Regions from separate parts of the Paraoerskovia marina genome, predicted to be linked through region 3. Evidence: predicted binding sites of a transcription regulator. Region 3 holds the regulator's gene; each other region holds the start of a gene.

Evidence for each region. Region 3 encodes HrcA, which represses chaperone genes, less so after heat shock. Its sites were predicted from a motif close to TTNGCACTCGNNNNNNNCGAGTGCNAA; they were not measured.
Region 1: a site for HrcA is predicted at 5,614-5,640, ahead of groL (chaperonin GroEL). Genes of this name have one in related genera too.
Region 2: a site for HrcA is predicted at 3,046-3,072, ahead of groES (co-chaperone GroES). Genes of this name have one in related genera too.

The regions. Positions count from the first base shown of each region.
Region 1 is NZ_LT629776.1:1,053,806-1,061,713, forward strand. It holds gene BLU20_RS04770 (uracil-DNA glycosylase) at 1-344, opposite strand, end outside; gene BLU20_RS04775 (DUF3263 domain-containing protein) at 482-787, shown strand; gene BLU20_RS04780 (LytR C-terminal domain-containing protein) at 833-1,501, shown strand; gene BLU20_RS04785 (phytoene desaturase family protein) at 1,503-3,026, shown strand; gene BLU20_RS04790 (LCP family protein) at 3,037-4,023, opposite strand; gene BLU20_RS04795 (glycoside hydrolase family 15 protein) at 4,029-5,492, opposite strand; gene groL (chaperonin GroEL) at 5,755-7,380, shown strand; gene BLU20_RS04805 (DUF4031 domain-containing protein) at 7,661-7,908, opposite strand, start outside.
Region 2 is NZ_LT629776.1:2,617,366-2,625,273, forward strand. It holds gene guaB (IMP dehydrogenase) at 1-755, opposite strand, end outside; gene BLU20_RS11865 (MerR family transcriptional regulator) at 800-1,975, opposite strand; gene BLU20_RS11870 (WhiB family transcriptional regulator) at 2,137-2,427, shown strand; gene groES (co-chaperone GroES) at 2,600-2,896, opposite strand; gene BLU20_RS11880 (THUMP-like domain-containing protein) at 3,113-4,369, shown strand; gene BLU20_RS11885 (glutamate--cysteine ligase) at 4,366-5,502, shown strand; gene tsaD (tRNA (adenosine(37)-N6)-threonylcarbamoyltransferase complex transferase subunit TsaD) at 5,504-6,553, opposite strand; gene BLU20_RS11895 (malonic semialdehyde reductase) at 6,652-7,269, shown strand; gene BLU20_RS11900 (sulfurtransferase) at 7,270-7,908, opposite strand, start outside.
Region 3 is NZ_LT629776.1:1,612,036-1,619,943, forward strand. It holds gene BLU20_RS07135 (DUF2189 domain-containing protein) at 1-290, shown strand, start outside; gene BLU20_RS07140 (DUF4282 domain-containing protein) at 397-921, shown strand; gene BLU20_RS07145 (LLM class flavin-dependent oxidoreductase) at 1,064-2,155, shown strand; gene BLU20_RS07150 (CE1759 family FMN reductase) at 2,152-2,778, shown strand; gene BLU20_RS07155 (DUF3097 domain-containing protein) at 2,775-3,656, opposite strand; gene BLU20_RS07160 (MFS transporter) at 3,737-5,212, shown strand; gene hrcA (heat-inducible transcriptional repressor HrcA) at 5,257-6,279, shown strand; gene dnaJ (molecular chaperone DnaJ) at 6,329-7,444, shown strand; gene BLU20_RS07175 (16S rRNA (uracil(1498)-N(3))-methyltransferase) at 7,449-7,908, shown strand, end outside.

The DNA of each region.
Region 1 (7,908 bases), 560 kb from region 3:
GACGTCAGGTCGCCGTGCCCCCGGACGGGCGCCCCGACGTCGTCGTGCAGCTCGGTGAAGAGGTTCTGCAGGGAGCGGGGGACCGGGCGGACGCCGCGCGCCACGGAGAACGACAGGCCTGTCGCGTGCCCGGGGGTCGGGTACGGGTCCTGCCCGACGACGAGCACGCGCACGTCGGCCATCGGCCGGGCGAACGCCCGCAGGATGTTCTCGGGTGCGGGGAGGTAGGTGTGCCCGTCGGCGACCTCGGCGCGCAGGCGCTCGCCCACGGCGTGCAGCGCGGGCTCCACCGGGGCGAGGGCCTCGGCCCAGTCCGGGGCGACGACGTCGCGCACCGCGGGCAGGTCCGCGTGCGGCGGGCTCGTGGGGGGAAGGTCGAAGAGCGGCACGTCGACGACCGTACCCGGACCAGATGACGGTACGTCGGCGAGGGAAACGACAAGCGTGTGATTCGTCGCCTAGGCTGGCCGCAGGAGGTGCCATGAGCGAGCAGATCTGCGAGCAGCAGGACAGCGGGACGACGGACGAGGCGACGGGTGGCCTGGACACCCGCAGCCGCGAGATCCTCGACTTCGAGCGTCAGTGGTGGAAGTACGCCGGGGCCAAGGAGCAGGCCGTCCGCGACCTCTTCGACATGACCGCGACGCGCTACTACCAGGTCCTCAACGCGATCATCGACACGCCCGAGGCGCTCGAGCACGATCCGATGCTCGTCAAGCGTCTGCGGCGGATGCGATCGACCCGACACCGGGCCCGCGAGGCACGGCGCCTCGGGACCGGATCGTGACCAGGCCGTTTATTCTCCCGGCCGGTTCCGGCTACCCTTCCCCTCGTGACCTCTTCTCGATACCCGTACGAGCCTGACGAGTTCGACGCGCCGGCACCGGCCGGCGCTCCCGTCGGCGTACACAGGGCACCCCGGTCCGCATGGTCGCGGACGTGGCCGTTCCTGACGGTCATCGTCCTGGCCGGAGCGCTCGGCGTTGGCGCGGTCGCGTACGTCTCGATGGACGACGACCCCGCACCGGTCGCGTCGTCGGAGGACTCCGCCGCCGGCACCGACGAGGGTGCCGAGGCGAGCGAGACGCCGTCCGACGAGGCGACGGACGCCGCGACGGAGGAGCCGACCGAGGAGCCCACCGAGACCGAGGAGCCGACCGAGGAGCCCACGGAGGAGACAGACGACGTCGACTCCCTGCTCGCCGCGGCCGACCTGTCGGCCTACGTGCGTGTCCTCAACGAGAACGGGCCCGCCGGGGAGGCCGCCGCCGGACAGGCCGCGCTGACCGCCGCAGGGTTCACCGACGTCGCCGCCGCCAACTACCCCGACCCCGGGACGGGCCTGACCGCCAACACCGTCTGGTACATCGAGGGCCGTGCGGAGACCGCCCAGGCCGTCGCCGCGGTGCTGGGTATCCCGGCCGAGCAGGCCTCCGAGGTCGCGCTCCGTGACGGCGAGGTCATCGTCGTGGTCGAGGAAGACCTGCCGAACGCCGGCTGACATGCACGACGTCGTCGTCGTCGGGTCCGGGCCCAACGGGCTCGCCGCAGCGGTGACGACCGCCCGTGCCGGGCTCGACGTCCTCGTCCTCGAGGCGCAGCCCACCGTCGGTGGCGGCGCCCGGACCCTGCGCGACGACCACGGGCTCCTGCACGACGTCTGCTCGGCCGTGCACCCGCTCGCCTGGGCCTCGCCGTTCTTCCGCGAGTTCGACCTCGCGGCCCGGGGCGTCGAGCTGCTCGTCCCCGACGTCTCGTACGCCCACCCGCTTCCCGACGGCGCGGCAGCGCTCGCGTACCGGGACCTCGCCACGACCGCGGCGTCGTTGGGGCAGGACGGCGACCGGTGGGCCGCGACGTTCGGTCCTCTCGCCCGGGACTGGGAGGCGCTCGTCGGCGCACTGCTGGGACGCTCGGTCCGGCCGACCCCCGCCGCACTGCGGGGTGCGGCGCTCGCGGCGCGGTACGCGCTCGGTCCGGTCGGGGCGCGGGGCGTGCGTTCCGGGCCGACGGACCCGTTCCGGGCGCCGGAGGCTCAGGCGCTCTTCGCCGGGGTCGCGGCGCACACGTCCACGCGGCTGCCCGGGTTGGCCGCCGGTGGCACGGGCGCGCTGCTCGGGGCCCTCGCGCACGCCCCCGGAGGCTGGCCCGTGCCGCGCAGTGGCAGTCAGGCGATCGTCGACGCGCTCGTCGCGGACCTCACCGCGCACGGCGGGCGGGTCGAGGTGGACCGGCCGGTGCGGTCGCGTCGTGACCTGCCCCCGGCGCGGGGGTACGTCCTCGACACTTCGCCCGAGGCGGCGCGGGAGATCCTCGGCGGCACTCGTGACGTGGCCGATCCTGGAGAGCGGGCTTCCGGGGTATCGGTTGCCGGTGCCGGGGCCCGAGGGCGGGGTCTGGTCCGAGGGTGGGGCGCAGGCGCAGGCGCACGGATGTCCGCGGCCGCCCGCGTCGACCTCGTGCTGGACGGTCCCGTCCCGTGGGAGGCGCCCGACGTCGGGCGTGCGGGCACCGTGCACCTCGGTGGGCATCGCGCCGAAATCGTGCGCGCGGAGGCCGAGGTCGCCGCCGGTCGCCATGCCGTCCGGCCCGTCGTCCTCGTGAGCGACCCTGCCGTGGTCGACCCGACCCGCGAGGTCGCCGGGCTGCGTCCCCTCTGGACCTACGCGCACGTCCCGCTCGGCTCGGACCGCGACGTCACCGACGACGTCCTCGCCCAGCTCGAACGCTTCGCACCCGGCGTCCGCGACCGGGTCGTCGACACCCGGTGCACGCCCGCGGCACGGATGGCGGAGCACGACGCCAACCTGGTCGGCGGCAACATCTCCGGCGGTCCCGTGACCGTGCCACGGGTGCTGCTCGGCCCCCGTCTGCGCAGGTCGCCCTGGGACACGGGGCACGCCGACGCGGTTCTCGGCTCGGCGTCGACACCGCCGGGCCCGGGTGTCCACGGCATGGGTGGCTGGTTCGCCGCACGGCGCCTGCTCCGCGGTCTGGGGCTCTCGACGCCGTCGCTCGCCCCCTGACCGCGCCCGGCTACGGGGCGTAGTCGGTGCCGTACCGCTCCACGTAGGCATCGAGGGAGTCGCTGCGGATCGCGGCGCCCAGGTCGGCGGTCTGCGCCTCGTCGACGAGGTTCACCGACGCCCCGTTCTTGGTGCCGAACCCGGTGATCGGCACCATCAGACCGACCACGTCGTCGCGGCCGAGCTCCTCCGAGAGCTCCGCCAGGGCCGTGAAGTCCGCCAGGTCGAGGTCGCCCGTGACCTTGACGTTCCCGAGCAGGACGGGCATCAGCTCGGCAAGGTCCTCCGGGTCCTGGGCCTGCTCGGCGATCTCGGCCAGCATCCCCGTCACCGCCGCACGCTGGCGCTCGGTGCGGTCCAGGTCCCCCAGGGGCAGGCGCTTGCGCTCGCGGGTGTAGATCAGCCCGTCGGTGTTCTCGAGCTCGATCATGCCCTCGTCGAACACGACCTCTCGCCCCGTGCTTTTGACGGTCACCGAGGTGGCGTACTTGTTGTCCACCTCGAAGCCGTCGAGCGCCCGCGTCAGCGCGATGAATCCCGCGAAGTTGGTCTGCATCGTGTAGTCGACGTCGACGCCGCCGAGCAGCTCGGAGACCGTCTCCGTGAGCGTCGGGGTGCCGCCGCGCGAGAACGCCGAGTTGATCTTCCCCTCGCCGAGACCGGGGATCGGCACCCACATGTCCCTGGTGAACGAGATCAGGTAGAGGTTCTCGCGGTCCTCGGGGACGTGGGCGAGCATGATCGTGTCGGCGTTGCCGGTCAGGCTCTCCGGGTCGCGGGAGTCGTTGCCGATCAGTAGGACGTCGACGTCCCCGTCGGGCAGCGGGTCCTCGGGGCCGGTCGGCGTCGGGGTCGGGGTCTCGGTCGGTTTCGGGCTCGCCGTGGCCGTGGGCGTCGGGGAGGACGTCGGCGACGGGGCGGACTCCTGCGAGGCACCGCTCGTGCAGCCGGTCAGGAGCAGGGCGGCGACCGCGCAGGTCGCGGCGGCGCTCGACATGCGGTTCACGGGGATACCTCGGTCTCGTCGACGGGCGCGTCGGTGTCCGACACCTCCGGTGGTGCGGGTGCGCTCCGGTCCAGGGTATCGAGGGCGATCAGCACGTTGGCCGCGCTCCACGCCAGCGGCGCGACGGCCGCGGGCGAGCCGTCGGCGAGGACCTTCTCCGGGATCGCCCCGGAGTCCGTGCGGTGGCTGTCGATCCAGTCGAGCCAGCTGAGCGCGACGTGCCGGTCGTCCATCGTGGCCGCCGTCAACGCGTACAGGGAGGTCTGGGGCGTCCAGGAGATGCCGTCGTTCTTCCACCCGCCGCCGGGTGCCAGGCCGCCGGCGGGGCGCCGCATCTCGTCCACCGACGCGACCCAGGCCTCGGTGGCGCCCTCGAGAGGTGTCGGCTGGAACGGCGGCAGGACGAACGCCGTCGCGGCGTCCCGCGCCCCGCCCGTGATCTCGCGCGGGTAGCCCGCGGCGCCGAACGTCTGCTCGATCGAGTTCCGCGTCTCGTCCGCCGCCGTGCGCAGGGAGCGCGAGCGCTCACCGTCGCCGTCGTCCGCGTAGATCGCGGCGGCCGCCTCGAGACCGGCGAGCACGGGGCCCGCCGTCCCGAGCGTGAGCTCGTCGGCCTCGACCTCCCAGTAGTCGCTCGACGCCGGCGGGAGGGACGACGGGACGTCGACCAGGCTGAGGAGGTAGGTCGACGACGCGTCGACGAGCGGGTCCAAACGGCTCCGCAGGGCAGCGCGGTCGTCGACGGGGGCGGCCGCGAGGACCTCGTCGGTGGCCCAGAGCATCCATCCGGGGCCGTCCGACTGCTCGCCCCGGTCGTCGGGCGGTCCGGAGCCGTCGGGGAGATAGCGTGCCTGGAACGACCCGTCGTCCTCCTGGACCCCCTGAAGAAACGCGAGGACGTCCGCGGCGTCGTCGACGTGGCCGGTGCGCGCGAGGGCCACGGCGACGAACGCGCCGTCGCGTGGCCAGGTGTACCACCACGGCGGCGACGGCGCGGCGACGGACGCCCCGTTGTCGAGCACGAGCGCGTGCAGGTCCAGGAGCGCGTCGGTGCCCAGGTCCTCGAGGTCTGCCGACGCGCCGGGGATCGTCCCCGCGGCGAGCCAGGCGCGCGACTTCTCGGCCGTCTGCTCGGCACCCGCGGCGTCCGCGAGTGCCGATGCCGGCGACCCGCCGCCGACGGGCTTGATCGCGGTGGTGACGTCGCCGTCCGGGTCGAGGTCGTCGTCGTCCAGCGTCGCGGGGTCCAGGACGCGACTGCCCTCGAGGTAGGTCGCGTCGAATCCCGCGGGCAGGCGGTAGACCGTGCCGTCAGGCCCGAGCGCGACGCCGTCCTCGTAGAGGTCGACGTGGGCGATCGTCTCCCGCGTCAGGGCATACGTGCCGGTGGCGGCGAGGCCGAGCAGCACGACGACGATCGCGGCGACGGTGGCCCGTCCTCGGGCACTGCGGGGTCTCACGCGCCGATCCTACGGGCAGGGCGTCGTCGCGTCGGGGCGCGATCCACAGGGCCGGGTACGCCGTCGGCGCAACACACGTCCACCGTCTTGCACTCGCGCCTCACGAGTGCCAATAATGTGGTTAGCACTCTCTGTAGGAGAGTGACAGTCTCGGGTCGACAGGCGAGGTCCGTGCGGCGGCGTGAAGGGAACGTCGTCGAGCGTGGCCGTCCGTCGCGGGCGCCGGCCGACCTCCACGTACCAGCGGAGGAACATAACTCTCATGGCAAAGATCATCGCGTTCGACGAGGTTGCTCGTCGAAGCATGGAGCGCGGGCTCAACCAGCTCGCGGATACGGTCAAGGTCACGCTCGGCCCCAAGGGTCGCAACGTCGTCCTGGACAAGAAGTGGGGCGCCCCCACGATCACCAACGACGGTGTCAGCATCGCCAAGGAGATCGAGCTCGAGGACCCGTACGAGCGCATCGGCGCCGAGCTCGTCAAGGAGGTCGCCAAGAAGACGGACGACGTCGCCGGTGACGGAACCACCACCGCGACCGTCCTCGCCCAGGCACTCGTGCGCGAGGGCCTGCGCAACGTCGCCGCCGGGTCCAACCCGATCGCGCTCAAGCGCGGCATCGAGAAGGCCGTCGAGGCCGTCACCGCCGAGCTGCTGAACGCCGCCAAGGACATCGAGACGACCGAGGAGATCGCCGCCACCGCCGCCATCTCCGCCGGCGACCCCGAGATCGGCGCGCTCATCGCGCAGGCGATCGACAAGGTCGGCAAGGAAGGCGTCATCACCGTCGAGGAGTCCAACTCCTTCGGGCTCGAGCTCGAGCTCACCGAGGGCATGCGCTTCGACAAGGGCTTCCTCGCCCGCTACTTCGAGACCGACGCCGAGCGCCAGGAAGCCGTGCTCGAGGACCCGTACGTCCTGATCGTCGAGTCCAAGATCGCCAACGTCAAGGACCTGCTGCCGCTGCTCGACCAGGTCATGAAGGCCGGTCGCTCGCTGCTCATCATCGCCGAGGACGTCGAGGGCGAGGCTCTTGCGACCCTCGTGCTCAACAAGATCCGCGGCACCTTCAAGTCCGTCGCCGTCAAGGCTCCGGGCTTCGGCGACCGCCGCAAGGCCATGCTGCAGGACATCGCGATCCTCACCGGTGGTCAGGTCATCTCCGAGACGGTCGGCCTCAAGCTCGAGACCGCCACGCTCGACCTGCTCGGCCAGGCACGCAAGGTCGTCGTCACCAAGGACGAGACCACGATCGTCGAGGGTTCCGGCGACGCCGACCTCATCGGCGGCCGCGTGAACCAGATCCGCTCCGAGATCGAGAAGTCGGACTCCGACTACGACCGCGAGAAGCTGCAGGAGCGCCTCGCCAAGCTGGCCGGCGGCGTCGCCGTCATCAAGGCCGGTGCCGCGACCGAGGTCGAGCTCAAGGAGCGCAAGCACCGCATCGAGGACGCCGTGCGCAACGCCAAGGCTGCCGTCGAGGAGGGCATCGTCGCCGGTGGTGGCGTCGCCCTCATCCAGGCCGGCGAGGCCGCGTTCGCGACCCTCTCGCTCGAGGGTGACGAGTCGACCGGTGCGCAGATCGTGCGCCGCTCGATCGACGCTCCGCTGAAGCAGATCGCCGAGAACGCCGGCCTCGAGGGTGGCGTCGTCGCGGAGAAGGTCCGCAACCTCACCCCGGGTCACGGCCTCAACGCCGCGACCGGCGAGTACGAGGACCTCCTGGCTGCCGGCGTCAACGACCCGGTCAAGGTCACGCGCTCCGCACTGCAGAACGCCGCCTCCATCGCGGCGCTCTTCCTCACCACCGAGGCTGTCGTCGCCGACAAGCCGGAGCCGGCCGGTGCCGCTCCTGCAGGCGACCCGGGCATGGGCGGCATGGACTTCTGATCCACGCCTGACCCGGTGACGGGCGGCCCTCCGGGGTCGGCCGGAACCACCTCGCACGACAGGCCGTCGGCCGGGACATCCCGGTCGGCGGCCTGTCGTCGTTCCCGGCCCCCGCGGCGGCCGCCTGGGTCGGTGCGGGTCTCCTGGGTCGGTGCGGACCCCTGGGTCGGTGTGGGGTCGTCGCGGGTCGGATGCCGCGGATGCCGGTTCGCCGAGCGGCACGTTGTGGTCCTCACGACGGCGGTGTGGGAGCCAGAAGGTGCCGCTCGGCGAGGACCTTCTACGGGCCCGGCCGGTCCGCCCCGCGCACGCGCAGCCCCGACGCGGCCAGCCGACGCACCATCTCGCGCCGACCCACGGGCACGGCGCCGAGACCGACGTAGTGGTCGTAGCGCTCGGCGGGGTAGTCGTAGTGGTCCAGGTCGAACGCGCGCGGCGGCAGCCCGGCGCGCACGGCGAAGTCGTGGAGCTCGTCGACGGAGGTGTCGCTGATCAGGTGTCCCCACAGGCGCCCGTGGGCCGGCCAGC
Region 2 (7,908 bases), 1.0 Mb from region 3:
ACGAGCGTCGTCGCACGCTCCCACGCGTCCCCGAAGTAGCCGATCGCCGCACCCACGAGCAGCCGACCCTGGCCGTCCTTGGACGCGTTCGGGAACTGCTCGGACTTCACGAAGTCCTTGACGGTGATGAGCCCCGCGAGCCGTCCCGCGTCGTCGATCAGCGGCAGGCGCTCGAGCTTGTGCCGGCGCAGCAGCATCGTCGCGTCGTCGCGCGAGATCCCGACCGGCCCGGTGATCAGGGGCATGTGCGTCATCACGTCGGCGACCGTGGTGGTCGCCCACTCCGCGACGGGGGTGAACCGCAGGTCGCGGTTGGTGACGATGCCGATCAGGACGTCGTCCTTGCCGACGACGGGGAAGCCGGAGATCCGGTACTCCCCGGCCCGCTGGTCCAGCTGCTCGAGGGTCGCGTCCGCGTTGATCGTGACCGGGTTCGAGATGATCCCGGTCTGCGTCCGCTTCACCAGGTCGACCTGGTACGCCTGGTCCTCGATGGAGAGGTTGCGGTGCAGCACACCGATGCCTCCCTGGCGTGCCATGGCGATGGCCATCCGCGACTCGGTCACGGTGTCCATGGCGGCGGAGATCAGCGGCACGCGGATGGAGATCTCGCGCGTCAGCCGCGTCGTCGTGTCGATGTCCGTCGGCGCCAGGTCTGAGTATCCGGGCTGCAGCAGCACGTCGTCATACGTCAGGCCCGTGAAGCCGAACGGGTCGTGGTCCAGGGGGCGGGAGTCAGCGATCGGGTCCGTCACGCCTCAATCCTACGGCCGACGGCGTGACCGACGGTCACGGGTTCTCACCGGACGAGCGCGAGCACCTCGTGCAGGAGCCCGGTGAACGACCGCACGCGCAGCACCGTCGACGCGAGAGGCAGGTCACGTGCGGCGCTGTCCGCGCTCGCCCCGACGAAGATGGGCAGGTCGGGGTTGGCCTCGTGGACGGCGCTGACGATGTCGAGCTCGGGGCGCGGGAGCGACGTCACGGTCACCATCGCCGCGGGCCGGACCATCGTCACGAGCTCGCACGAGCGGTGCGCGTTGGTCGGGCCGGTGACGATACGCGTCGCCGCACCCTGCGCGTTGAGCGCCGCGGCGAGCGCGTGGGCCGCCATCGGCAACCGCTCCTCCGGCGCGACGAAGATCAGGACGAGCTTGCGCATCCGGCTGGGGTGGTTGGCCGGGGGCCCGCCGGCGGAGACGATGGCCTCCTCGCGCGCACGGCTGTAGCGCCGCAGGGCGTCGAGCGTCGCGTTGGCGAGCCCGACCACGGGGTCCTCGCCGGCGCCCGCCAGGACGGTGCGCTCGTACAGCCTCCGGAACGCGGGCTCGACCAGCCCGGTCCACCACGTCCCGGGGTCGCCCTCTACGCCGATCTCCAGGAGCGTGGCACAGGCGGCCTCGTCGTAGGCGGTGGCCGCGTCGACGATGTCCGAGACGTCCGCGCGTGCCGTCGTCCCGCCCGCCCCGCTCGCTCCACCGGGCGACTGCCGCGGCGGCCTCGAACCCCCCGGCTCGTCCGACGAGCCGGGCGCGTCGGGAACCGCCCGGAGGAATCCACGGGCGGCAGGCTTCTCGTCACCCTCCGGCCCTGCGCTCTCCCCCGGCTCCGACCCACCGGCGAGAGCGGTGGCCGCGTCGTCGGTCGCCGCGGCGGTGACGCGAGCCAGGTCCTCCGACGGGTCGACGTTGCTGAGGTCGGCCTCGAGCGCGGCCTGCGCCGCGTCGACCGGTGCGACACCCTCGAGCGTGAGTCCACGCATGACGAGCAGTCGCGCGACGTCCTCCGCCGTGTACCGCCGGTGCGAGCCCGCGGTCCGGCCGGAGGGACCCAGGCCGTAGCGCCGGTCCCAGGTCCGCAGGGTCGCCGGCGCGACGCCGAGCCGACGGGCGACGGCGGCGACGGTCAGCGCTGGTCCACGGGTTCCCGATGCACTGGAATCTCCGTCGTCGGACGGGGGCCGGGTTTGCGTCATGCCTCGATTGTGCAGAGCAAAAGTGCCACCGGCTAGCGCGCCTCGCCGGGGAATCGCAGACGGCGCGACTATGGCGCGGTTTGCCCCCGATCGGGGTTGACGAGAAGTTCGTCACCCGCAGCCCCTTGAACAACTTCTGCAACGCTTGTATGTTGATCCGCATGACGGAGATTTCGAGGTTGCCAGGTCCGGTCATGGAACTCTGGGAGTGGCAGTACCAGGGCGCATGCCGAGACGTCGACGACACGCTGTTCTTCCACCCCGAGGGCGAGCGTGGCTCGACCCGCCGGCGCCGTGCCGACGCGGCCAAGGCCATCTGCCACAGCTGCCCCGTGATGATGGAGTGCCGCGAGCAGTCGCTCCGCGTGCGCGAGCCCTACGGCGTCTGGGGCGGGCTCTCGGAGGACGAGCGCAGCGCGATCCTCGCCGAGCGCGCCGGGAAGGCCGTCTGACCGGATTCGGTCCGCGTGCCGACGCACCACCTCGCCACCCGTCGACAGCTCCCACGGTGACGCGACCCTGAACAACTCACCCAGCTTCCTCGACACAGCACATTCTTGAGACAGCACGACGAAGGCCCCGCGACCAATGATGATCGCGGGGCCTTCGACGTGGTGCGGTGCGTCAGCGGACGACGACCGCCAGCACGTCGCGAGCCGACAGGACGAGGTAGTCGTCGCCGTCGTAGCGCACCTCGGTGCCGCCGTACTTGCTGTAGATGACCTTGTCGCCGACCGCGACGTCGACGGGGACGCGGTTGCCCTTGTCGTCGATGCGGCCCGGGCCGACCGCCAGGACCTCGCCCTCCTGGGGCTTCTCCTTGGCGGTGTCGGGGATGACGAGACCGGAAGCGGTCGTGGTCTCGGCCTCGAGGGCCTTCACGACGATCCGGTCCTCGAGCGGCTTGATGGAGACCGACACGTCGGACCTCCCTTTCGCAGTGAGAACTTCAACGGATGGAAGTGCACTCCTGGACCGGGCGTCGTCGCGGGTGCCGACCGGACTGGTGTGTGCGTGGATCGTCGCGACGCGATCGCCGACGATGATCCACTGACAAATCTATGCCCCGCTTAGCACTCGGTCAACACGAGTGCCAGAACTCGGTCCGGGCGCCCCCGCGCGTGAAAGACTCACGGCATGGATGCCGCCTCGCTGACGCCGCTGCTCACGCCCGAGGGCTGGTCGCTCCTGAACGCCCTGCCGCCGTACGACGAGTCCGAGGCGATGGTCCTCCTCGAGGGCCTGCGGGCCAAGGGCGTGGACCCGGCGCTCGCCGCGGCGGCGATGACGCAGTCCCGTCTCCGTGCCGACGGCCGCGCCAAGTTCGGCGACCTCGCCGAGGGCATGCTGTTCACGCAGGCGGGGCTCGAGCAGGCCACCCGGCTCGTCGTCGCCGCACGCCACGCGCGCCGGTTCCACGACGCCGGTGCGTCGCACGTCGCCGACCTCACCTGCGGGATCGGCGCCGACGCCATGACGTTCGCCGGGGCCGGGCTCCGGGTGCTGGCCACCGACATCGACGAGGCGACGGCGGCGATCGCGACGGTCAACCTCCGCCACTTCCCCACCGCCGTGGTGCGCCACGCCGACGGTCTGGGTCTCGACCTCGCGGCCGAGGGCGTGGACGCCGTCTTCGCCGACCCGGCGCGCCGGACCCGGCGCGGGGCGCGCATCGTCGACCCGAAGGCTTACGCCCCGCCGCTCGACGACGTGTGGGGACTGCGCGACGTCGTCCCTGCCGTCGGGATCAAGGTAGGTCCCGGGATCGCGCACGCCGGCCTGCCGCAGGACGCCGAGACGCAGTGGGTCTCGGTCGACGGCGACGTCGTGGAGGCCGGGATCTGGTTCGGGCCGCTGGCTCCGGACGGGCCCGGTCACAGCGCGCTCGTGCTCGCCACCGTCCACGGGGACGACGGGCCGACGACCGTCGCCGAGACGGTGCGGGGCGACCTCGACCTCGCCCCGGAGGTCGGCGGGCTCGGGGCGCACCTCTACGAGCCGGACGGAGCGGTGATCCGCGCGGGGCTCGTCGCGCACGCCGCGGAGCGCCTCGGCGGACGCCTGGTCGACCGGACGATCGCCTACGTCACCACCGACGAGGTGGTCCCGCCCGCCGCGAACGGGCTCGCCGCGGGCCTCGCGACCGGATACCGCGTGCTCGACACGCTCCCGTTCGGCCTCAAGCGGCTCAAGGCCTACCTCCGCGAGCGGGACGTCGGGCGACTGACCATCAAGAAGCGCGGCACCGCCGTCGTCCCCGAGCAGCTGCGCCGCCAGCTCGATCTGCGAGGATCCGCGGAAGCGACGATCATCCTCACGAGGGTGGCCGGTGCCCAGACGGTGCTGGTCGTCGAGCCCCACGCCCACGCGCACCGGAAGGACGGCCGTCGATGACGCTGGAGTTCACCCCCTCGGAGCGGTCCACGATCGGGATCGAGTGGGAGCTCGCACTCGTGGACGCGGACTCCGGCGACCTCCGGCAGGTGGCGGCGACCGTGCTCGACGCCATGACGGACGAGCAGGGCGACCTCGACGCCAACCTGCGGCAGGAGTTGCTGCTCAACACCGTGGAGGTGGTCAGCGAGCCCCGCCGCACGGTCCGCGAGGCGGCCGACGACCTGGAGCGTGCGATCACCCGCATCCGCTCGGTGACCGACCCCCTGCGCGTCGAGCTGATGTGCGCGGGCACGCACCCGTTCGCCCGGTGGGACCACCAGAAGGTCACCGACAAGAAGCGGTACCAGACCCTGATCGACCGCACGCAGTGGTGGGGCCGGCAGATGCTGATCTACGGCGTGCACGTCCACGTCGGCATCGAGGACCGGGACAAGGTCCTGCCGATCCAGCGCGCGATGCACTGCTTCTTCTCGCACCTGCAGTCGCTCTCCGCGTCGTCGCCGTTCTGGGGCGGCAAGGACACGGGCTACGCCTCGAACCGCGCGCTGATGTTCCAGCAGCTCCCGACCGCCGGCCTCGGATTCCAGTTCAACGACTGGGACGAGCTCGAGCACTACGTCGACGACATGCTGCACACCGGGGTCATCGACTCCTGGGACGAGGTCCGGTGGGACATCCGCCCCGCGCCCCACTTCGGCACCCTCGAGATGCGGGTCTGCGACGGCATCACCAACATCACCGAGCTGCGCGCGATCGCGGCACTGACCCACTGCCTCGTCGAGCACTTCTCCACGATGATCGACGAGGGCAGGGAGCTCCCGTCCCTGCCGCCGTGGTTCCTGCAGGAGAACAAGTGGCGTTCCGCCCGCTACGGCATGGACGCGATCATCATCACGAACGCGGCCGGCGACGAGCGCCTGGTGACCGACGCGATCGACGACCTCGTGACCGACCTGGCGCCCGTCGCCGCGCGCCTGGGGTGCGCCGACGAGCTCGCCGACCTCAAGGTCACGCTGCGCCGCGGTGCGTCGTACCAGCGCCAGCGCGCGGTGGCCCGGCGCAACGCCGGGGCGTTCGACGCCGTCGTCGGGTCCCTCGTCAAGGAGATGCGAGCCGGGCGCCCGCTGTAGCTCAGACCGAGACGGTGGTCAGCGGCATCGAGGAGTCCACCCCGATGTCCAGGGACGACGGCGCGACGCCTGCCCGCACGACGGCGGACCCGAGGGCCGCAATCATGGCCCCGTTGTCGGTGCAGAACCTGATCGGCGGGATCCGCACGTCGATGCCCGCCTCGGCGCACCGTGCCCGCGCCATGTCCCGCAGCTGCGAGTTGGCGGAGAACCCGCCGCCGATCACGAGGGTGTCGACACCGTGGCGCTCGCACGCGGCGATCGTCTTGGCCGTCAGGACGTCCGCCACCGACTCCGCGAACGACGCGGCGACGTCCTCGAGCGAGAACGCCTCCCCCGCGTCCTGGCGCGTCTCGACCCAACGGGCCACGGCCGTCTTCAGGCCGGAGAACGAGAAGTCGTACGCGTGCTTCTCCTGGTCCTTGCGCGCCGTGAGCCCTCGCGGGAACCGGATCGCGGTCGGGTCACCCTCCCGCGCGAGACGGTCGATGTGGGGTCCGCCGGGGTACGGCAGGCCCAGCAGGCGACCGACCTTGTCGAATGCCTCCCCCGCCGCGTCGTCGAGCGTGGAACCGAGCTCGGTGACGGACGTCGCGATGTCGTCGACCAGCAGGAGCGAGGAGTGCCCCCCGGAGACGACGAGCGCCATCACGCGGTCGGGGAACGGCCCGTCGACGAGCTGGTCGACGGCGGCGTGCCCGACGACGTGGTTGACCCCGTAGAGCGGCTTGCCGAGGGCCACGGCGAGAGACTTGGCCGCAGCGGCCCCGATCGTCAACGGACCGACCAGGCCCGGACCGGCGGTGACCGCGATCGCGTCGACCTCGCTCAGGTCGACGTCCGCCTGGCCGACCGCACGCTGGATCGTGGGGACCATCGCCTCCAGGTGCGCACGCGACGCGACCTCAGGGATGATGCCGCCGTAGCGGGCGTGCTCGTCCATGGACGACGCCACCGCGTCGACGAGCAGCTCGTCGCCACGGACGAGCGCGACGCCCGTCTCGTCGCAGGACGTCTCGATACCGAGGACCAGGGGGTCACCAGAAGCCATGCTCCGAGGATAGTCGGGTCCGGACGGCCCCCGTGCGATGTCGTGCACGTCACGCCCGATCCGGGACTCTCAGGCGCGGCCGCCCGGTTCACCCAGGTATGAGCATCGACACCCTCACCCACGACCTGGCCATCGACGACGCGACCGCGGACCTCCTCTTCCGCGAGGCACGCACGATCCGCGAGTACTCGGACGCCGAGGTCACGGACGCACAGATCGCCGCCGTCTACGACCTGGTCAAGATGGCCCCCACGGCCATGAACACGCAGCCGCTGCGCCTGCTCTCGGTCCGGAGCCCCGAGGCGCGCGAGCGCCTCGTCCCGCACATGGCCGAGGGGAACCAGGCCCGGGTCTCGGCCGCTCCGCTCTCGCTCGTCGTCGCCTACGACCCCGCGTTCCACCGGCACATGGACACCCTGTTCCCGCAGGTCCCGGGCATGGGCGACAAGTTCGCGGCGATGCCCGAGGTCCGGGAGGAGATGGCACGGACCAACGCGCTGCTCCAGGCGGGCTACCTCATCCTCGCGCTGCGCGCGGCCGGCCTCTCGACGGGCCCGATGAACGGCATGGACTTCGCCGGGGTCGACGCCGAGTTCTTCTCCGAGAACGGCTGGCGCTCGCTGCTCGTCGTCAACGTCGCCGTCGCCGACGGTCCGGGCACGCCGCACCCGCGCACGCCCCGCCTGGACGCCGCCCAGGCGATCAACACGATCTAGCTACTCGCCCGTGGCCACCGGCCGTGCGTCGTCGTGGGACCACTGCGACCACGAGCCGGGGTACAGGGCCGCGTCGATGCCCACGGCCGCGAGCGCCGCGACCTGGTGCGCGGCGGTGACGCCGGATCCGCAGTACACGCCGACGTCGACCCCCGGGAGCACCCCGGCGGCCGCGAACCGCTCCCGGAGCCGCTCGTCGGCCAGGAAGGAGCCCGCGTCGTCGAGGTTCTCGTGGGTCGGCGCGCTCCGTGCCCCGGGGACGTGACCGGCCCGGGGGTCGATCGGCTCGACCTCGCCGCGGAACCGCTCGGCGGCCCGCGCGTCGAGCAGCACCCCGGAGCGGGTCAGGAGCGCCGCGTCGCTCGCGGTGAGGACCGGCATCCCCCCAGGGCGCACGACGACGTCCCCGCGCTCGGCGAGCACCTCGCCGGACTCGGTGGGAAGGTCGGCTCGCACCCAGGCGGGCAGCCCACCGTCGAGGATCCGGACGGCGGTGTGCCCGGCCCATCGCAGGAGCCACCAGGCACGGGAGGCGGCCGTCCCGCCCGTGGCGTCGTAGACGACGACCGGTGCGCCCTCACGCACGCCCCAGCTCCGCGCCGCCTGCTCGAAGACCTCGGGGGCCGGGAGCGGGTGGCG
Region 3 (7,908 bases):
GCCTGATCCCCGGAATCGGCGGCCTGCTCAGCGTCGCGGCGTACTTCTTCCTGGTCTTCTCGCTGATGTTCGTCATCGACGCGGGCAAGAACGCGTTCGCGGCGATCGGGTCCAGCGCCAAGCTGGTCGCGGGCAGCGCCGGGGTCGTCATCGTGCTGATCGTGGCGAACATCGGGCTCTCGTTCCTGGGCGTCATCCTGTGCTTCGTCGGGCTACTGTTCACGCTCCCCGTCGCGTACATCGCCCAGGCGTTCGTCTACCGCCGCCTGACCGAGAAGGCGACGGCCTGACTCCGGACCTTCCTCGCCGGTCCACGAACGCCGCAGCGCCCCGCCTTCCGGGCGCGCTGTGGCGTTCGTCGCACTAGCCTGGCGGCACCAGACGAGGGAGAAGATCATGACCGAGAATCCCGAGGACCCGAACGCGCAGCAGAGGCCGGACGGTGTCCCACCGACACCACCGCCACAGCCGGGCGGGCAGACGCCGCAGAACCCTCCGCCTCAGGGCCCTCCGCCGCAGAACCCGCCCCCGCAGGGACCGCCTCCGGGGTACGGCCCGCCGCCGGGCCAGCCGTCCGGCCAGCAGGGCTTCTCGGCCTCGGGGCTCGCGAGCGACCTCTCCGGTGACGCGAAGGGCCTGTTCGGCTCGCTCTTCGACCTGTCCTTCACGCACTACATCACGCCGAAGATCGTGCGGATCGTCTACGTCATCGGCATGGTCGTCCTGGCGCTGGGGTGGCTCGTGGCCATCATCGTCGGTTTCACGGACAGTATCGGTGCCGGGCTGTTCGTCCTCCTCTTCGGGTGGATCTTCGTCCTGCTCTACCTCGTGATGTTCCGCATCCTGCTGGAGTTCTACACGGCCGTCGTCTCGACGGCCGAGACGATCCAGAAGTACGCGCACCGTGACGGGGTGAGATAGCCGAACACCCACGACACGACCCACGACGCCGCCCCATCTCCTGACGAGGTGGGGCGGCGTCGTCGTCGGTGGGCAGGGAACAAGTTGCGCCGCACAGGGGTTAACCGGCCAGGACCACGAATCAGGACGAGAGGCGAGAACCATGCAGTTCGGGATCTTCAGCGTGGGCGACGTGACCCCCGACCCGCACACGGGGCGGGCGCCCGACGACACCGAGCGGGTGCGCGCGATGCTCACGATCGCCCGGCACGCCGAGGACGCGGGCCTCGACGTCTTCGCCACCGGCGAGCACCACAACCCTCCGTTCGTCCCGTCGTCACCGACGACGATGCTCGGATACCTCGCGGGCGTGACCGAGCGGATCATCCTCTCCACGTCGACCACCCTGATCACCACCAACGACCCGGTGAAGATCGCCGAGGACTACGCGATGCTCCAGGTGATCGCCGACGGCCGGACGGACCTGATGATGGGCCGCGGCAACACCGGGCCCGTCTATCCGTGGTTCGGCCAGGACATCCGTGAGGGACTCAACCTCGCGGTCGAGAACTACGCGCTGCTGCGTCGGCTGTGGACCGAGGACGTCGTCGACTGGGAGGGGAAGTTCCGCACCCCGCTCCAGGGCTTCACGTCGACACCGCGTCCGCTCGACGGCGTCCCGCCGTTCGTCTGGCACGGGTCGATCCGTACCCCCGAGATCGCGGAGCAGGCGGCCTACTACGGCGACGGGTTCTTCCACAACAACATCTTCTGGCCCATGAGCCACACCCGGCAGATGGTCCAGCTCTACCGACGCCGCTTCGAGCACTACGGCCACGGCCGTGCCGACCAGGCGATCGTCGGCCTCGGGGGCCAGGTCTTCATGCGTGCCAACAGCCAGGACGCGGTCCGCGAGTTCAGGCCGTACTTCGACAACGCGCCCGTCTACGGGCACGGACCGTCGCTCGAGGACTTCAGCACCCAGACGCCGCTGACCGTCGGCAGCCCGCAGCAGGTGATCGACCGGTACGGCGCGATGCGCGACCAGGTCGGCCACTACCAGCGCCAGCTCTTCCTCATGGACCACGCGGGGCTTCCGCTCAAGACCGTCCTCGAGCAGATCGACATCCTCGGCTCCGAGGTCGTCCCGGTGCTGCGCCGGGAGGCCGAGGCCGCACGCCCCTCCGACGTTCCCGCGAACCCGCCGAGCCATGCCGAGCGCGTGGCCGCACACCGCCAGGAGGTCACCGCATGAGCACCCGCTCGATCGTCGCCGTCTCGGCAGGACTGTCCACGCCGTCGTCCACCCGGTTGCTCGCCGAGCGGCTGGGCGCCGCGGCCGTCGACAGCCTCGAGATCGCAGGCGAGACCGCGAACCTCGAGGTCGTCGAGCTCCGGGACCTCGCGCACTCGATCACGGACGCCATGCTGACCGGCTTCGCCGCGGGGGAGCTCGCCGACGTCCTCGACCGCGTGGCCGGCGCGGACGGCCTGGTCCTGTCGACGCCGATCTTCGCGAGCTCCTACTCCGGCCTCTTCAAGTCGTTCCTCGACGTCGTCGACCGAGACTCTCTGCAGTCGATGCCCGTCGCCCTCGGGGCGACCGGCGGCACGTCGCGGCATTCGCTGGCCCTCGAGCACTCCGTCCGCCCCGTGCTCACCTACCTGCGGGCCGACGTCGTCACGACCTCCGTCTTCGCGGCCACGGACGACTGGGCGGGCACGGGAGGCGGCCAGGTCGGCGACGACGGCCTGGCCGCACGGATCCGACGGGCCGGGTCGGAGCTCGCCGACCGGGTCGCCGCGCGTCCGGCCCGGCGCACGGTGCAGGACCCCTTCGGCGACGTCCCGTCGTTCGAGACCCTGCTCGGCTCCTAGTCCGCCGGGTCGACCGTCACGAAGTCGATCAGCTCCTCGACACGGCCGAGCAGCGACGGCTCGAGGTCGGCGTACGAGCGCACGGTGCCGAGAATCTTCTGCCAGGCCCTCGCGACGTCGGCCTGCGACCCCGCGGGCCAGCCGAGCTCACGCAGGATCCCGTACTTCCACTCGGTCCCGCGCTCGATCACGGGCCACCGTTCCAGGCCCACACGCTCCGGGCGCACCGCCTGCCAGACGTCGACGTAGGGGTGCCCCAGCACGCGGACCGTCCCGCGCGGCACGCCGCGCAGCACCTCGTCCGTGATGCGCTGCTCCTTGCTGTTCGCCACCAGGTGGTCGACCAGGACGCCGACGCGGCGCTCGCGGTCCGGCCGGAAGTCGGCGAGGGCGTCGGCCAGGTTGTCGACGCCGTCCAGCATCTCGACGACGACGCCCTCGACCCGAAGGTCGTCGCCCCAGACCTTCTCGATCAGCTCGGCGTCGTGCTTTCCCTCGACCCAGATCCGGCTGCCCCGGGCCACGCGGGCCCTCGACCCGGCGACCGCGCGCGAGCCGGACGCGGTCCGGCCGGGTGCCACCGGTGCCCGCGAGACGGTGGGGGCGGTCAGGACGACCGGCCTGCCCTCGACCCAGAATCCCGGGCCGAGGGGGAACGTGCGGGTCCGGCCTCGGCGGTCCTCGAGGATCACCACGTGCATGCCGCCGGACTTCTCGACGCGCAGGACGGCGCCGACCCACCCGGTCTCGACGTCCTCGACGACGAGACCGGGCTCGGCGACCTGCGGGGTCGACGTGGGTCGGGTCCGGTGGTGCGAGGAGCCGGACGCGGACGGGCCGGAGGACAGGACGTCAGAGCCGTAGCGGTCGTAGTTCACGGCGGTCACCCTAGGCCGCGCGGCGGGCGACCCTGCGAAGCGACGCGCAGACGGGCGCGGCACGGGTGGATGATGGGGGTGTGAGCACCCCAGCACCTCGGCCCGAGACGTACGAACCCGACCCCGGGCGCTGGCGCACCCTCGCCGTCTGTCTGGCGGTCGGCTTCATCACCCTGCTCGACGTGTCCGTCGTGAACGTCGCCCTGCCCTCGATCGAGCGGTCGCTCGACGCGGGGCCGACCCAGCTGCAGCTCGTCGTCGCGGGCTACACGCTGGCCTTCGGCCTGGTCCTGGTCCCGGCCGGCCGGCTGGGCGACGCGGGGTGGCGACGACACCTGTTCATCGGTGGCCTCATCGGGTTCCTCCTGACCAGTCTCGCCGCGGGGCTCGCGCCCACCGACGACGCGCTCGCCGTCGCCCGCCTCGCCCAGGGCGTCTTCGCCGGGATGCTCAACCCCCAGGTGGTCGGCCTCATCCAGCAGCAGTTCCGAGGCTTCGAGCGAGGCCGCGCCTTCGGCCTGTTCGGGGCGACCATCGGGGTCTCGACCGCGGTCGGGCCGCTGCTCGGCGGCGTCATCCTCGCCGTCGCCGGGGAGGAGAACGGCTGGCGCTGGGTCTTCGGGATCAACGTCCCCATCATCCTGGTGCTCCTGCCGTTCGCCTGGAAGTACGTCCCGACGTCGGTCCGCAAGGCCGGACCACGCCACCTCGATGCCGTCGGGCTCGGCCTCATCGGGGCGGCGACCGTCTTCGTCATGTACCCGTTCGTCACGACCTCGGGGGTCGACGACGACCCTGCGCGCTGGTGGGGACTGGTCGTCGCCGCGGTGGCGCTCGTGGCCCTCGTCGCCTGGGAGAGGCGATACCAGCGACGGACGGGCGACGCCGTGCTCGACCCCGGGCTGCTGCGGACGCCGTCCTTCCGCAACGGGGCGATCCTCGGTGCGGCGTACTTCTCCGGCTTCACGGGCGTGTTCCTCCTCACCACGCTCTACCTCCAGAACGACCTCGGGTACGACCCCCTGGCGGCGGGCCTCGTCGCGATGCCGTTCGCCGTCTGCTCCGGTGTCAGCGCCTGGCTGTCGGGCAGGCTCGTGCACCGGTGGGGGCGGACCGTCGTCGTCGCCGGACTCGTCGTCGTCCTCGTCGGCATGGTCTCGACCGACCTCGCGATCCGCGTGATCGGCGACGATCCCGACGTCGCCGGCCCCGTGATGGCTCTCACCCTGGCGATCGCCGGCGCGGGCAGCGGCCTGGTGATCTCGCCGAACCAGACCCTCGCGCTCGCCGACGTCCCCGTCGAACGCGCGGGCGTGGCCGGCAGCATGATCCAGCTCGGGCAGAGGATCGGCTCCTCCCTCGGGATCGCCGCGGTCCTCTCGCTGTACTACGCGGGGTCGGCCGCCGGGCTCGGGGGAGCGGCCGCGACGGGCCGTGCGCTGCTGGTGACGATCACGCTCGTCGCCGTCGCGCTCGTGGTCTCCGTCGTCGACCTGCGGGCGCGTCACGCTGCGGGCGAACAACCAGACACCAACTCTGGCGCGACGCCCGCGTAGGATTGGCACTCGCATGCCCGGAGTGCGAACGGGAGGTGAGGGCTGTGAGCGAAGAACGTCGACTCGAGGTGCTGCGCGCCATCGTCGAGGACTACGTGACCACACGCGAGCCCGTGGGCTCGCGGATGATCTCCGAGCGACGGGGTCTCGGGGTCTCGTCGGCGACGATCCGCAACGACATGGCCGTCCTCGAGGAGGCCGGCTACATCGCCCAGCCCCACACCTCCGCGGGCCGCGTGCCCACCGACAAGGGCTACCGGGTCTTCGTCGACAGGCTCTCGACGATCAAGGCGCTCAGCAGCCCCGAGAAGCGCGCGATCGAGACGTTCCTCGACGACGCGGTCGACCTGGACGACGTCGTCGCGCGGGCCGGCCGCCTGCTCGCCCAGCTGACCGGTCAGGTCGCCGTCGTCCAGTACCCGTCCCTGCGTCGCTCCGGCCTGCGGCACCTCGAGCTCGTCCCGCTCGGTCCGACGCGGCTCCTCGTGGTCCTCATCACGGACACCGGACGCGTCGAGCAGCGCACCCTCGAGCTCCACGCCGTGCCCGACGAGGTCGAGCTGGGAGAGCTGCGCGTACGCCTCAACGTCGCCGTGGCAGGCCAGCGCCCCGACCAGGTCGACCGCGCCCTCGCCGGTGCGGTGGCGATGATGCGACCCGAGGTCGCCGAGACCGCGGCCAAGGTCTCGAGCCTCGTCGTCGAGACGCTCGCCGAGGAGGCCGAGGAACGCCTCGTCCTCGCCGGGACCGCTAACCTCGCCCAGGCCGGGATGCGGTTCGAGCACGCACTGCGGCCCGTGCTCGAGGCGCTCGAGGAGCAGGTCGTCCTGCTCAACCTCCTGACGGAGATGTCGGCCGACGGCGAGGAGGGGGTGGCCGTGCGCATCGGCCACGAGACCCGCCTCGCGGGACTCGCCGACGCCTCCGTCGTCACGAGCGGGTACGGGAGCGACGGCGACGCCGTGGCCCTCGTCGGCTCGATCGGTCCCACCCGCATGGACTACCCCGGCACGATCGCGACGGTCCGCGCCGTCGCCCGCTACCTGTCGCGAATTCTCGCTTCCTGACCGTGGCCACCGCCACGCGAACCTGCACGCTCCGACCAGAGAAGGACCTGTGACCGACTACTACGAGACGCTAGGTGTGGCCCGCGACGCGAGCCCCGAGCAGATCAAGAAGGCGTACCGCAAGCTCGCTCGTGAGCTGCACCCGGACGTCGCCGGCCCCGGTGCCGAGGATCGATTCAAGGACGTGTCGCGCGCCTACGAGGTGCTGTCGAACGCCGACAAGCGTCGGCAGTACGACCTGGGCTCGGACCCGTCCGCGCCCGGCGGGGGCGCCGGCGGCAGCTTCGGCTTCCAGGACATCTTCGAGACGTTCTTCGGCGGCGGGCAGCCGCAGGGCCCGATCCCTCGTGCACGCCGCGGCCAGGACGCGCTCGTGCGCCTCGACATCGACCTCGCCGAGGCCACGTTCGGTGCCACGCGTGAGCTGCCGATCGACACCGCCGTGGTCTGCGGGACCTGTCAGGGCTCGTGCTGCGCGCCCGGCACCTCGCCGCGCACCTGCGACGTCTGCAACGGGCGCGGCACCGTGCAGCGCGTCGCCCGGTCGTTCGTCGGCCAGGTCATGACGACGCAGCCGTGCGCCGCCTGCCAGGGATTCGGCACCGTGATCCCCGACCCGTGCGTGGAGTGCTCCGGAGAGGGCCGCGTGCGCAGCCGTCGGACCCTCACGATCAACGTTCCCGCCGGTGTCGACACGGGCACGCGGATCAAGCTCGGCGCCCAGGGCGAGGTCGGTCCCGGCGGCGGCTCGGCCGGCGACCTCTACGTCGAGATCCGCGAGCGCAACCACGAGACGTTCGTGCGCCGTGGCGACGACCTGCACTGCACGCTGAACGTGCCGATGACCGCGGCAGCCCTGGGTGCCTCGCTGAACCTTGACACGCTCGACGGCGAGAAGACCGTCGACCTCGGCCCCGGGACGCAGCCGGGCGAGACCATCACCCTCAAGGGACTCGGAGTCGGGCACCTGCACGGCAACGGCCGCGGGGACCTGAAGGTCGAGGTGCAGGTCCAGGTGCCGACGGGCCTTGACGACGCGCAGGAGGAGCTGCTCCGCAGCCTCGCCACCGCTCGTGGCGAGGAACGTCCGGAGCCGAAGCTCGTGGCCGCGCACCCCGGTGTCTTCTCGCGCCTGCGCGAGAAGTTCGCCGGTCGCGCCGGCTGATTCCGTGAGCGCACCGGTCTTCGTCGCCCCCGCGGGATCGCTCGACGCGGTCCGCGCGGGGGACGAGTACGTCCTGACCGGCCCCGAGGGCAGGCACGCCGCCGTCGTGCAGCGGCGTGGTGCCGGTGAGCGTGTGGACGTCGTCGACGGCCGGGGGGTGCGACTCGCGACGACGGTCGTCGAGGCGCGCGGCACCGACCTCGCGCTGCAGGTGCAGGCCGTCACGCGCGAGCCCGAGCCCCCGGTACGACTGGTTCTGGTGCAGGCTCTGGCCAAGGGCGATCGCGACGAGATGGCGATCGAGGCGGCGACGGAGGTCGGTGTCGACGCGGTCGTGCCCTGGCAGGCCGAGCGCTCCGTGGTCGTCTGGCGCGGTCAGCGCGCCGAGAAGTCCCGCGGCCGCTGGGGGGCGACCGTGACCGCGGCGACGAAGCAGGCGCGACGGGCCTTCCTCCCTCCGGTGG